Regions from separate parts of the Blautia massiliensis (ex Durand et al. 2017) genome, predicted to be linked through region 4. Evidence: predicted binding sites of a transcription regulator. Region 4 holds the regulator's gene; each other region holds the start of a gene.
The links. The regulator Rex, encoded in region 4, represses fermentation and respiration genes when NADH is low (regulators of the CRP and FNR family bind a similar motif). The targets are predictions, from matches to a motif close to ATTGTTAANTANTTAACAAT.

Region 1 (3,152 bases), 850 kb from region 4:
ATGTAATCGTGTACTTCCTTATATTTATCTTTCGGTGTTTTCACTGCAAAATAAAGGTTTTCCCGGTCAAATCCTGTGGTTGTGCAAAAGGGATCCTGAAGCCCCAGAAGTCTTGCAATATCCTCCCTGACCTCCTTCGTGGCTGTAGCTGTAAATGCACCGATCACCGGTCTTTTGGGAAGCTGTGCCACAAACTCTGCGATCTTCAAATAGCTTGGCCGAAAATCCTGTCCCCACTGAGATACACAGTGTGCCTCATCCACCGCAATCATAGATATATCCGCACTCAGCGCAAAATCCAGAAACGCCTCTGTGGTAAGCCGTTCCGGTGCCACATAGATAATTGAGTAACGTCCTGCTTTTGCATAGCGCAAAGCAGTAAAATACTGCCCCTGTGTCAGGGAGCTGTTGAGGTATGCCGCTGAGATTCCCGCCTGGTTCAGGCTCCGTACCTGATCTTTCATAAGGGAGATCAGGGGGGAAATTACCAGTGTGATTCCTTTCATCATCAGTGCCGGTACCTGATAACAGATCGATTTTCCTGCTCCTGTAGGCATTACCGCCAGAACATCTTTTCCTGCAAGAAGCGCATCGATCACCGCTTCCTGCCCTTCTCTGAAAGTATCATACCCAAAGTGGGTCTTTAAAAGTTCCTGTTTCGTCATAAATCGACATGATCCTTTCTTTAATCAAATAACTGCTGTTTTCTGAATGTTTTATTTTAACATATTTTTAAAGTGATTTCCAATTTATGTGTCATTGTTACTGTTTACTTTGTGACTGGCAACGTCTTTATTTTCTGCCTGTCCGTTGACAAATTCCCCATTCTTTTTTAACATTGGATTTATCCGGTTTGGCAGATGGATAAACCTGTTTTATCTGCCGGCCACACACAAAATGAAGGAGGAATCTGAAATGGATGAAAAAATCACTCAGGAATCACTGACGAAAAGTAATAAAACCAAATACCGTCTGGCAAAATCCATGAAAAAATGTATGCAGTCTTCTTCTGTGGAGAGCATCACAGTAAAGCAGATCGCAGAAAACTGCGGGCTTACCAGACAGACCTTTTATCGAAATTTTCTGGATAAATACGATCTGATCAACTGGTATTTTGATAAACTTCTTACGAAATCTTTCGAACATATGGGACAGGGAAAAAACGTTTACGATGCACTGGTCAAAAAATTCACCTACATTCAGGAAGAACGTACATTTTTTTCTGCCGCTTTTCGATATGATGAACAGAATTCTCTGCGACAACATGATTTCGAACTGATTCTCGACTTTTATGAGAATCTGATTTGTGAAAAAACAAACAATTTTCCGTCAAAAAATATCCACTATCTCCTGGAAATGTACTGCTACAGTTCCATTTACATGACCGTTCAATGGGTAACCGGTGAAATCGTGTGCACACCGGCAGAAATGGCTTTAATACTGGTAGATGCAATGCCTGAGAAGCTTAAGAACCTTTTCTTAAAATTGGAAATTCTTAACTAAAACACGACATCTTCTTTGGTAAATACTTCTAAAGTTACAGAAAACGTTACATTTAACCGATTCTGTAACTTTCTTTTTTGCCCGGAAATTGTTAATATAATATCAAAGATATGGCGTATTCAGCGCAGAAAGGAATGATAATCATGTCAAACAGAATTAATTTAAACGGAACTTCTTATCACGGAGCAGGTGCAATTGCAGAGATCGCAAATGAAGCAAAAGCCCGCGGATTCAAAAAAGCATTTGTATGTTCCGATCCGGATCTGATCAAATTTAACGTAACAAGCAAGGTAACTGACATCCTTGATAAAAACGGACTGGAATATGAAATTTACTCTGATATCAAAGCAAACCCTACTATTCAGAATGTACAGCATGGCGTAGAAACCTTCAAAAAATCCGGTGCTGATTACATCATTGCAATCGGCGGAGGTTCTTCCATGGATACTTCCAAGGCAATCGGAATCATCATTGCAAACCCGGAATTCGAAGATGTAAGAAGCCTTGAGGGTACTGCTCCTACCAAAAAACCTTGCGTTCCGATCATCGCTGTTCCGACAACAGCCGGTACTGCAGCTGAGGTTACTATCAACTACGTTATCACAGATGTTGAGAAAAAACGTAAATTTGTATGCGTTGACCCACATGATATGCCGATCATCGCTGTTGTTGATCCTGAGATGATGTCCTCCATGCCAAAAGGGCTGACCGCTTCCACAGGTATGGATGCCCTTACTCATGCAATTGAAGGTTACACAACAAAAGCTGCATGGGAAATGACAGATATGTTCCATCTGAAAGCAATCGAACTGATCTCCAAATCTCTTCGTGGTGCTGTTGATAATACAAAAGAAGGCCGTGAAGGAATGGCTCTTGGACAGTATATCGCAGGTATGGGATTCTCCAATGTAGGTCTTGGCATTGCCCATTCCATGGCTCATACTCTGGGTGCTGTTTATGATACACCTCATGGTGTTGCATGCGCTATGATGCTTCCGATCGTTATGGAATACAACCAGAAATGCACCGGCGAAAAATATCGTGAGATCGCACGTGCAATGGGTGTTAAAAATGTAGACTCCATGACCCAGGAAGAATACAGAAAAGCTGCTATTGATGCAGTTAAAAAACTTTCTGTTGATGTTGGAATCCCGACAAAACTGGAAGCTATCAAAGAAGAAGATCTTCAGTTTCTGGCAGAATCCGCATATGCAGATGCATGTGCACCTGGAAACCCGAAAGATGCAAGCGTTGAAGATCTGAAAGCTCTCTTCAGAAAGATTATGTAATCCTAATCTGTCTAAACAAAAAAGAACAGGTTATGAATGAATGGCGTTCATAACCTGTTTTTCTTTTCTTTATTGTCATGTATTTAATTCTTTACTTTCAGAGTACTTCATTCAGAATCTGCAGTCCATATTCTGCAAGACTGTTGTCCTCTTCGCCAGTACCACCACTGATGCCAAGGCCGCCGATAATGGTGTCTCCGACTTTCAGCGGTACGCCGCCTCCGAATATTACGATATTGTCGCTCATCTTGCCAAGACCATAGAATGTCTGGCCTGGCTGTGTCAGTCTGGAAAGCTCCATGGTTGACATCTTCACGGCAACGGATGTATAAGCCTTTTTTACAGCCATATCAAAACTTA
Region 2 (3,152 bases), 160 kb from region 4:
CTTTTCCGCTGCTTTACGGAAAGTTGCCTCATGCATACGCGGAGAACAGGAACAGACAACCACTCCTGTGAGATTTTTTTCACGGATGGCTTCCTGGATCCTGGACTGTCCTGCTTCGGAACACATATACTGATAATCTTCTGCATGGACAACTCCTGGCTCTTTTGCAATGATCTCCACAACCTTTTTCACGTCTACCGTAGCGGCAATATTACTTCCGCAATGACAGACAAATACACCGATTCTCTGCACTTTCTCACCTCCTGTATCTTCTGAACGCACTTACAAGCAGCTGCTGAGGAAGCTCCGGATCAAGAAGCTCCGGAATTTCATTTGGTGAAAGATAGTCTCCGCCCTTTTCCCGAACAACCAGCTGTCTTGCCCCGTCAATGATCTTTCCGGGTTTTACGTCTCGCGGACAGCGCTCCACACAGGCAAAACAGGAAAGACATTTCCACAGGGATGCTGAATTTACAAGTGCTTCGATATTTTCACTGATCACGTAGGACACAAACTGATGAGGCCTGATATCCATCTCGTCAAAGGATGGGCAGGTAGCAGAGCATTTGCCACACTTCATACATTTCAGAGGATTGGTCCCGCTGATCTCCTTTATTTTTTCCGCAGCAGAATGGTTATCTCTCATTTTGCCACCTCCTCTTTGACGCCAAGGGCTTCTGCCAGAAGCTCTGTAAAATAGTAAACCGGCATTTTATTTCCGGAATTTTTATTCAGATTGTATTTGCAGAGCGGACAGGCAGTGATCAGCATATCTGCGCCAAAGCCTGCTGCGCTTTCTTCAATCTTTTCACACATATTCTGTGACATTTCATTTTCTTTCAGGGATATATATCCTCCACAGCATTCATTTCTGTAAGGATAGATCACAGGCTCAGCGCCAAGAGCACGGATAAAGTCTTCCATGATCCTTGGATTTTCCGGATCATCAAATGCCATGATCTTTCCAGGTCTCAGAAGCAGACATCCGTAATAGGCTCCGATCTTCTTTCCGGTAAGAGGATTTACTACTTTTTCTTTCAGTTTATCAAAACCGACTCTGTCCCGGAGAACCTCCAGATAATGGAGAACGGTTGTCTCTCCTTCATAGGGAGCTTCCAGCTGCATATAATTGTTGGCTCTGGTCCGGATATCTTCCACATTTTTCATATCATCATTGACACGCTTGATCACATGATGACAGGCTGAACAGATCGTCACCAGATCCTGGCCTTTTTCTTTTGCCTGGTTCAGCGCACGGACGGAAGAAAGCTTTGTGGCAATCTCATCTGTGCCAAGTGGATAAACACCACCACAGCACTGCCAGTCCTCGATCTCCTCAAGCTCAAACCCAAGGGCTGTGGCACTGGCTCTGGCATACTCATCCAGATCTCTGGCCTTTGTTCTCAGGGTGCAACCCGGATAATAACTGTACTTCATACCTTTCATTATCCTTTCTTAGTCTAAAATCTGACGTTTATAGTAGATATTCTCGTTCATATATTGTCTTTTTTTTAACAATACATGAATAAAAAAATGAAATCTCAACTAACACTTATTTGAGTTTTTTTATCAATTTTCACCCAAATAAAAGAGAAAAACACTCTTCCTCCGCAATTAAGAAGTGTATTAGCTCGATTTCCGAAATCATCATATCACGTTATTTCTGTTTCGACAAGGCTTTTTCGATATTTTTTGTGTTTTTTTTAACGTACTTTTGAAAAACCTTATCATTTACGATCCTACTTCCATGATAATTTTCATTTTCGGGCATAAAAAAAGCTCCGGATCTCTCCGAAGCTTTTTTGCTCCTATCAGTAAATAATGATCGGATAACCAGCATCAATAGTGTTATAGATCAGTGCTGCCTGATCCTTAGGCAGATTGATGCAGCCGTGGCTTCCGTTGGTTTTATAACGGTTCCCACCAAAGGATGACTGCCAGGACGCATCATGAAGTCCCTGTCCGTAGACAAAAGGCATCCAGTAATTAACCTTTACGTTGTATCCATACTCAGAGCTTGACAGATTATAGGGACTTGCTTTGTATGCGATCGGCCATGCACCACGATATGTTTCACGCCCCTTCACCGGCTTGCCGCTGACAATATCTGTTTCTGTCACAAGGTTTCCATCCTTGTAAAGCCACAGATGCTGAGCATCCAGGCTGACTTCTATGTAGCTGCCTGCAAGATCGTCTGTTCCATTTCTTTGATAACCGGTTTTGCTGTAAACGGGATCCCGGGTAACTGCGGTACCGCTTTTCAGATTTTCTATAAGCTGTGTGTACTCTCCGTCCTGGTCAATCCGGTATCCATACTCATTTCCCTCAATTGTCACATCTTTTCCTGCAGATGTATGGAACGTACGTGGAACATAAATGGTATTATATTTGTTAGCGAGGTCACTGATATAAGTTTTGATAGCGTCTTCATCCAGTGTCAGTGTATCTCCTTCTGCTTTCAGCCAGGAACTGATGGTATCGGAATCCAGCACAACAGTCTCGCTTCCAAATGTGTAAGTCACTGTGGCACTCCGATATTTTTTCAGCTGGCTGTTCAGGCTTGTGACTTTATTCTTCATATCTTCTGTTGCTGTTACTGTTGGACTGACATATACATGTTTGTTCAATGGCACTGTGATGACATCCCCCAGAAGAGATGTATCAAATGCCGCATCCAGGTTTGTGTCTACCGTAGTTTCCAGTTTATCTGGATCAATTTCTGTACCCTGCGTCTGTTTTACAAGCGTGAATTCTTTTTTCTCCTCATTGTACTGGATAGATGCATCGGTGGAAGCTTTTCTTCCTTCTGCACCAAAATTGGAAAGATCCAGAGCCTGTTTTTCCTGTTCCTCATTTTCCTCGATCTGACATTCCAGATTGACATTTTCTTCCTTTGGGAAAATTTTCCGGTTCTCTTCTCTCTGTTTCTGAAGTTCTGTAAGCTTATTCAAAAGATCTTCTTCATTGAGACTGTATCCAAGATCTTTCAGAGTTATACTGTAAACTTCCTGATCATTTTCCTGAAAGGATACCGGACGATCTGCAAATTCCGCAGTGATCTTTTCTTCTGCCTGCTTTGCATCCAGTCCGGAAACATCCACTCCCCATATGGAAATCTTCCGTCCCAGCGTATTGTGATCTGCCAAGTATGT
Region 3 (3,152 bases), 690 kb from region 4:
AACTTCCGGATGATCGCGGAACAGTTCGCAGTAGAGCCATTTCAGATCATTGTAGTAGTATTTCAGACGTTTCTCGTAGAGGGCATCGTAAGCTGTGTCCTCCTTGGAAGTTTCGACTTTCAGAGGCTCAATCTTGGAAGTAGTAACTTTCGCCGGTTCAGTCTTTGAGGTCTCAACCTTGATCGGCTCGGTCTTGGAAGTCTCGACTTTGATCGGTTCGGTCTTGGAAGTCTCGACTTTGATCGGTTCGGTCTTGGAAGTCTCGACTTTGATCGGCTCGGTCTTGGAAGTCTCGACTTTGATCGGTTCGGTTTTGGAGGTTTCGACTTTAAGCGTTTCCTTCTTTACGGTTTCAAGTTTTTTCACTTCGGCTTTAGCATTTTCACCAGATTTGGCAGCACTGGAACTGGTGCCGGCAGCAGAGGTATTTTTTTTCAGCTGCTTTTCTTTTTTTGCCTGCATGACAGCTTTCTTTTTCTGGAGTCTTTTTGTTGACATATAGAGTTCCTCCTTAGATAAAATGATATTTTCAGTATAAAAATGTAAACTCTCTCACCGGAGAGAGAAACAGAGCTACAGCTTATGAAAAACAGGACGGCGGTTTTTAAATACAGCATAATAGGAAAAACCACATTCACGGAGAACATCAGCCGCCTTGTCAAAAGCATAGCCGATCTTATCCGGAGTATGGGCATCTGCACCGATGGTGATGATCTCACCGCCAAGCTCACGGTAACGTCGGATAATATTGACACATGGATTCGGTTCACCAAGCCCGTAGTGATAACCGCCTGTGTTCAGCTCGATTCCCACATTTTTGCGGATCAATGTCCGCAGGATCTCGTCCAGGATCTCCTTATATCTTCCATAAGAATACTGACGGTTCTGATTTGGACCATAACGTACTACATAGTCGATATGTCCGTACACATCCATCTCGTCAAAAGCAGCGATATTTTCCAGGATGGATTCAAAATATTCCATGTAACATGCGGATTCCTTACGGCCCTCAAAATAAGAAGGATAATAAGGATCATATCCGTGCACCACATGGGAGGAACCAATAACGAAATCAAAGGGAACTTCTTTCAGAAGATCGGAAAAAGATTCTGCAAGCTGAGGCTGAAGTCCAAGCTCGATCCCGAAGTTAACCTGGATCTGGTCTTTAAAAGCATCCGCAAGACTCTCAAGTTTCTGGCGGTATGCAGGGATGTTCAGGGAAAAATCAAGATTTTCCGGAGTATCGGGATAATCCGGATCAAAATGTTCAGTAAAACAGATTCCCGTGAGACCCTGGTCTGCGGCAGTCTGGATCATTTCTTCCATCGGTGCATCGGAATCTGCGGAAAAAGAGGAGTGCATATGGCAGTCCCATAAAATTTTCTGGCCCATTTTGTACCTCCATATTCAAGCCTTTATATTCTGTGACAATGATCGTATCTGCCTGTTATGAATCCGGGAAAGTCAAACTCCCAGCGGGAATATAGATATCCGTTTTGGGAATCAGCAGGACAGAACTTTCTATTAGAGAATTATAGCACATTTTTCAGAAATTTTCTTAATATTTATTTTAATGTTCTTTTTTATAAATAGCTCTTGAATTTTTGTTTGGAATTAGGTACAATATGAAACAGGTTGATGTTTCTTTAACAAAGGAACGATTTAATCACCATTCAATTCATAGGAGGAATTTATCATGGCAGTAAAAGTTGCAATTAATGGTTTTGGACGTATCGGTCGTCTTGCATTCCGTCAGATGTTTGGAGCAGAGGGATTCGAGGTTGTAGCAATCAATGACCTTACATCTCCTAAAATGCTTGCTCACTTATTAAAATATGATTCTACACAGGGAAGATACGCTCTTGCAGATACAGTAACAGCAGGAGAGGATTCCATCACAGTAGACGGAAAAGAGATCAAAATCTATGCTAAGGCTAACGCTGCAGAGCTTCCATGGGGAGAGATCGGTGTAGACGTAGTTCTTGAGTGCACAGGTTTCTACACATCTAAAGACAAAGCTCAGGCTCATATCGATGCAGGTGCTAAGCACGTAGTTATTTCCGCTCCGGCTGGAAACGACCTTAAGACAATCGTTTACAACGTAAACCATCAGGGTCTTACAAACGAGGACAAGATCATCTCCGCAGCTTCCTGTACAACAAACTGCCTTGCACCAATGGCTAAGGCTCTTAACGATCTTGCACCGATCAAATCCGGTATCATGTGCACAATCCACGCTTACACAGGCGATCAGATGACACTTGACGGACCGCAGAGAAAAGGCGATCTGAGAAGATCCCGTGCAGCTGCAGTTAATATCGTTCCGAACAGCACAGGTGCTGCTAAAGCTATCGGACTTGTTATCCCAGAGCTTAACGGCAAACTTATCGGTTCTGCACAGCGTGTTCCTACCCCAACAGGTTCTACAACAATCCTTACAGCAGTAGTTGAAGGAAATGTTACAAAAGAGCAGATCAACGCAGCTATGAAAGCAGCTTCTAACGAGTCCTTCGGATACAACGAGGATGAGATCGTATCCAGCGATATCGTTGGTATGAGATTTGGTTCCCTCTTCGATGCTACTCAGACAATGGTACTTCCACTTGAGAATGGCACAACAGAGGTTCAGGTAGTTTCCTGGTATGACAACGAGAACTCCTACACAAGCCAGATGGTTCGTACAATCAAGCATTTCGGAAGCCTTCTGAACGCTTAATTTTCAGCGAACGAGTGTAGAAGAATAGACTCAGAAAGGGTCCGGTCTGAAGAGGACCGGGCCCTTTTTTTCCAAAAGATCAAACAAAAGAATATCTGAGGAAATGACTGTTGACAGAGCGGACAACAATACCGCTCGCCCTTATTGATCTGCTTCCGGCAGAAATAAAAGTTAAGGAGATATAGAAATGCTGAACAAAAAAAGTGTTGACGATATCAATGTAAAAGGACAGAGAGTACTTGTAAGATGTGACTTTAACGTTCCGCTTCAGGATGGAAAGATCACAGACGAGAATCGTCTTGTAGCTGCTCTTCCTACAATCAAGAAACTGATCGCAGACGGCGGAAAGGTTATCCTCTGCTCCCACCTCGGAAAACCGAAGGGAGAGCCGAAACCGGAGCTTTCTCTTGCACCTGTAGCGATTCGTCTTTCTGAG
Region 4 (3,152 bases):
TGGCCACTGATGTTCCAAGTCCCGGTCCGATCACGATCACATCACACCAGGATAGAAGCTGTTCATTGGATTCCTGATCAAAGCGGCTGCAGACCATAGCCTCCGGAAGGAGTATCTGCAGTGGGATCCTGTTGGCTTCCACAGTCTGGATCTTTACCATTCCCACACCGGCACGAAGTGCTGCACTGGCGCTTAAATAAGCGGCTCCGCACATTCCCTCACTTCCGGTCACAAAGAGCACTTTTCCGAAGGTACCCTTGTTTCCGCCGGGATCACGTTCCGGAAACAGCTTCAGATCTTTATTTTCCAGACAGGCGGCAGATGCAGTCACAGCTTCCTGCTCATAGATCCCGATATCGGCGGTAACGATCCTTCCTGCATACAGTCTTCCCGGATAAAAGCAAAGACCTCTTTTCCGGTAGGCAAATGTGACAGTCAGATCGGCGCTGAAGGCAATTCCCATTTCCAGGCCAGTATCTCCGTTCACTCCTGACGGGATGTCAACTGCGATCTTTTTGGCCCTCGCACTGTTCATCTCATGGATGATATCAGCATAATGCCCCTCGATCGGACGCGTCAGGCCTACCCCAAACACGGCATCTACTATAGTAGTATATTCACTCCACTGCGGGTTATTCACCTCCGGGACACGATAACCGGAAGCGATCTTATACTGAAGAGCGGTCTCTCTGGTCATTTTCTCTTTGTTTCCGACCATATAAAACTCTACCCGGATCCCCTTCAGATGGAACAATCTGGCAACAGCGATACCGTCACCGCCATTATTTCCGCTTCCGCAGACTACCAGGATCCTTTCGTCCTTCTGGAGACACTTTTCTATTTCCTCTACCACCTTCAGTGCTGCCCGCTCCATCAGAACCTCGGAGGGAACTCCGATCTCGCGGATCGTTGTGGAGTCCAGATCCTTCATTTCTTTGCAGGTAACAAGCTTCTTCATTCTGTCTTCTGCCTCCCCTCTGTCATAGAGAAAGCTGCCGTTTCCGGCAGCTTAACAATTCTTACTTATCCACATGTTCCTGCCTGTATTTGCTGAGATTATAAGACAGTGTCATCAGACTCTCGGAAAGATGAACGTTCTCTACGATCACATCATCCGGTGTCTCAAGATCAAGATGTGCAAAATTCCAGATTGCCTTGATCCCGTTCTCCACCAGAATATCTGCCATTTCCTTGGCTTTATTCTTGGGAAGTGTCAGGATCGCGATCTCCACGTTATTCTCTCTCAGGAAAAACGGAAGCTCACTGAGCATCTGGATCTCAAGTCCACGGACTGCGATGCCCTCAAGCACAGGATTTACGTCAAAGATACCAACCAGCCTGAACCCGCGCTTCTCAAAATCCACATAATTGGCAAGTGCCTGTCCCAGATTACCGGCACCCAGGATGATCATAGGATGAACGGTATCCAGTCCCAGGATCTTACCGATCTCTGTATAAAGATAGTGTACATTATAGCCATACCCCTGCTGCCCAAAACCGCCAAAATTATTAAGATCCTGACGGATCTGAGAAGCTGTGGTATGCATCTTCTTACTTAATTCATTGGAAGAAATACGTTCTACATTATCTTCCATCAGCTCTCCTAAGTAGCGGTAATAGCGTGGCAGACGCTTAATCACCGCTTTCGAGATTTGTTTTGTCTCCACGATAGTTTTCCTCCTTACCTTACACTAGGTTAATTATAACGAATTGACATTTTCCTGTCAATTAAAGTTGTCTATTCTGTACAAATTTCTTTTTATTTTTTCTAATAATTGATTTTTTCTTTGAAATCCCGGCAGTTTCCGTTATAATAGGTGGAGGATTTTTCCCTGTTCAGACATAAACAGGGGTGATTCTTTATACAGGAGGACAGTTTTTATGATTTTATCATGTCAGAATATATGCAAGGCCTTTGGCGAAAAAGTAATTTTAAATGATGCATCCTTTCACATTGAAGACCGTGAAAAGGCTGCTCTGATCGGATGCAACGGTGCAGGAAAGACCACACTGCTGCGGATCATCATGCAGGAGCTTTCTGCTGATTCCGGTACCGTGGTGCTTGCCCGGGATAAAAATATCGGCTATCTTGCCCAGTACCAGGATATCCACGGACATCATACCATCTACGAGGAGCTTCTTACCACCAAGCAGCACATCATCGATATGGAACGCCGTATCCGCAATATGGAACAGGAAATGAACACGGTGACCGGTGATGAGCTGAACTGTCTGATGGAAACCTATACCCGCCTGACCCATCAGTTTGAGCTGGAGAACGGATACGCTTACAAAAGTGAGCTGACCGGTGTCTTAAAGGGTCTCGGCTTCACGGAGGAAGATTATGACAAGCAGATCGAAACTCTTTCCGGCGGTCAGAAAACCCGCGTGGCGCTGGGCAAGATGCTTCTTTCCAAGCCGGATATCCTGCTTCTGGATGAGCCAACCAATCACCTGGATATGGAAAGCATCTCCTGGCTGGAAACTTATCTTCTGAATTATCCGGGAGCTGTTTTTATCGTCTCCCATGACCGTTATTTTCTGGATAAGGTGGTCACCAAGGTCATTGAGATCGAAGCCGGACAGACCCGCGTATACAGCGGCAACTACTCTGCCTATGCTCTCAAGAAGGCTCAGCTTCGTGACGCACAGTACAAGGCATACTTAAATCAGCAGCGGGATATCAAGCATCAGGAAGCCGTTATCGCAAAGCTGAAATCCTTTAACCGTGAAAAATCCATCAAGCGTGCGGAAAGCCGTGAAAAAATGCTGGACCGTGTACAGAGGATCGAAAAGCCTCTTGAGCTCCAGGACCGGATGCGTATCTCGCTGGAACCACGGGTGTTAAGCGGAAACGATGTGCTCCACGTGGAAGCGCTTTCCAAGGCTTTTCCGGGACAGACCCTGTTCTCCGATATCTCCTTTGATATCAAACGCGGCGAGCGTGTGGCACTGATCGGAAACAACGGAACCGGAAAGACCACCATGCTGAAGATCATCAACGGTCTTATTGAGGCAGATGCCGGCAAATTTTCCCTTGGTTCCAAGGTGCAGATCGGTTATTACGATCAGGAACATCATGTTCTGCATATGGACAAGACAATTTTCCAGGAGATCTCCGATACTTATCCGACTCTCACAGAGACCGAGAT

Region 1: fucO (lactaldehyde reductase) is a predicted target of Rex. The motif match lies at 1,591-1,610, and genes of this name have one in related genera.
Region 2: V9W66_RS17305 (CoB--CoM heterodisulfide reductase iron-sulfur subunit B family protein) is a predicted target of Rex. The motif match lies at 1,500-1,519, and genes of this name have one in related genera.
Region 3: gap (type I glyceraldehyde-3-phosphate dehydrogenase) is a predicted target of Rex. The motif match lies at 1,635-1,654, and genes of this name have one in related genera.

What each region holds. Positions count from the first base shown of each region.
Region 1 covers NZ_CP146725.1:2,980,763-2,983,914, reverse strand. Annotated here, with positions in the region: gene recQ (DNA helicase RecQ) at 1-665, opposite strand, end outside; gene V9W66_RS13945 (TetR/AcrR family transcriptional regulator C-terminal domain-containing protein) at 916-1,503, shown strand; gene fucO (lactaldehyde reductase) at 1,647-2,792, shown strand; gene V9W66_RS13935 (cob(I)yrinic acid a,c-diamide adenosyltransferase) at 2,890-3,152, opposite strand, start outside.
Region 2 covers NZ_CP146725.1:3,672,444-3,675,595, reverse strand. Annotated here, with positions in the region: gene V9W66_RS17315 (CoB--CoM heterodisulfide reductase iron-sulfur subunit A family protein) at 1-252, opposite strand, end outside; gene V9W66_RS17310 (4Fe-4S dicluster domain-containing protein) at 257-646, opposite strand; gene V9W66_RS17305 (CoB--CoM heterodisulfide reductase iron-sulfur subunit B family protein) at 643-1,437, opposite strand; gene V9W66_RS17300 (L,D-transpeptidase family protein) at 1,812-3,152, opposite strand, start outside.
Region 3 covers NZ_CP146725.1:3,137,355-3,140,506, forward strand. Annotated here, with positions in the region: gene V9W66_RS14725 (alpha-amylase family glycosyl hydrolase) at 1-498, opposite strand, end outside; gene V9W66_RS14730 (histidinol-phosphatase HisJ family protein) at 574-1,392, opposite strand; gene gap (type I glyceraldehyde-3-phosphate dehydrogenase) at 1,697-2,716, shown strand; gene V9W66_RS14740 (phosphoglycerate kinase) at 2,904-3,152, shown strand, end outside.
Region 4 covers NZ_CP146725.1:3,831,774-3,834,925, reverse strand. Annotated here, with positions in the region: gene V9W66_RS18105 (NAD(P)H-hydrate dehydratase) at 1-958, opposite strand, end outside; gene V9W66_RS18100 (redox-sensing transcriptional repressor Rex) at 1,020-1,667, opposite strand; gene V9W66_RS18095 (ABC-F family ATP-binding cassette domain-containing protein) at 1,882-3,152, shown strand, end outside.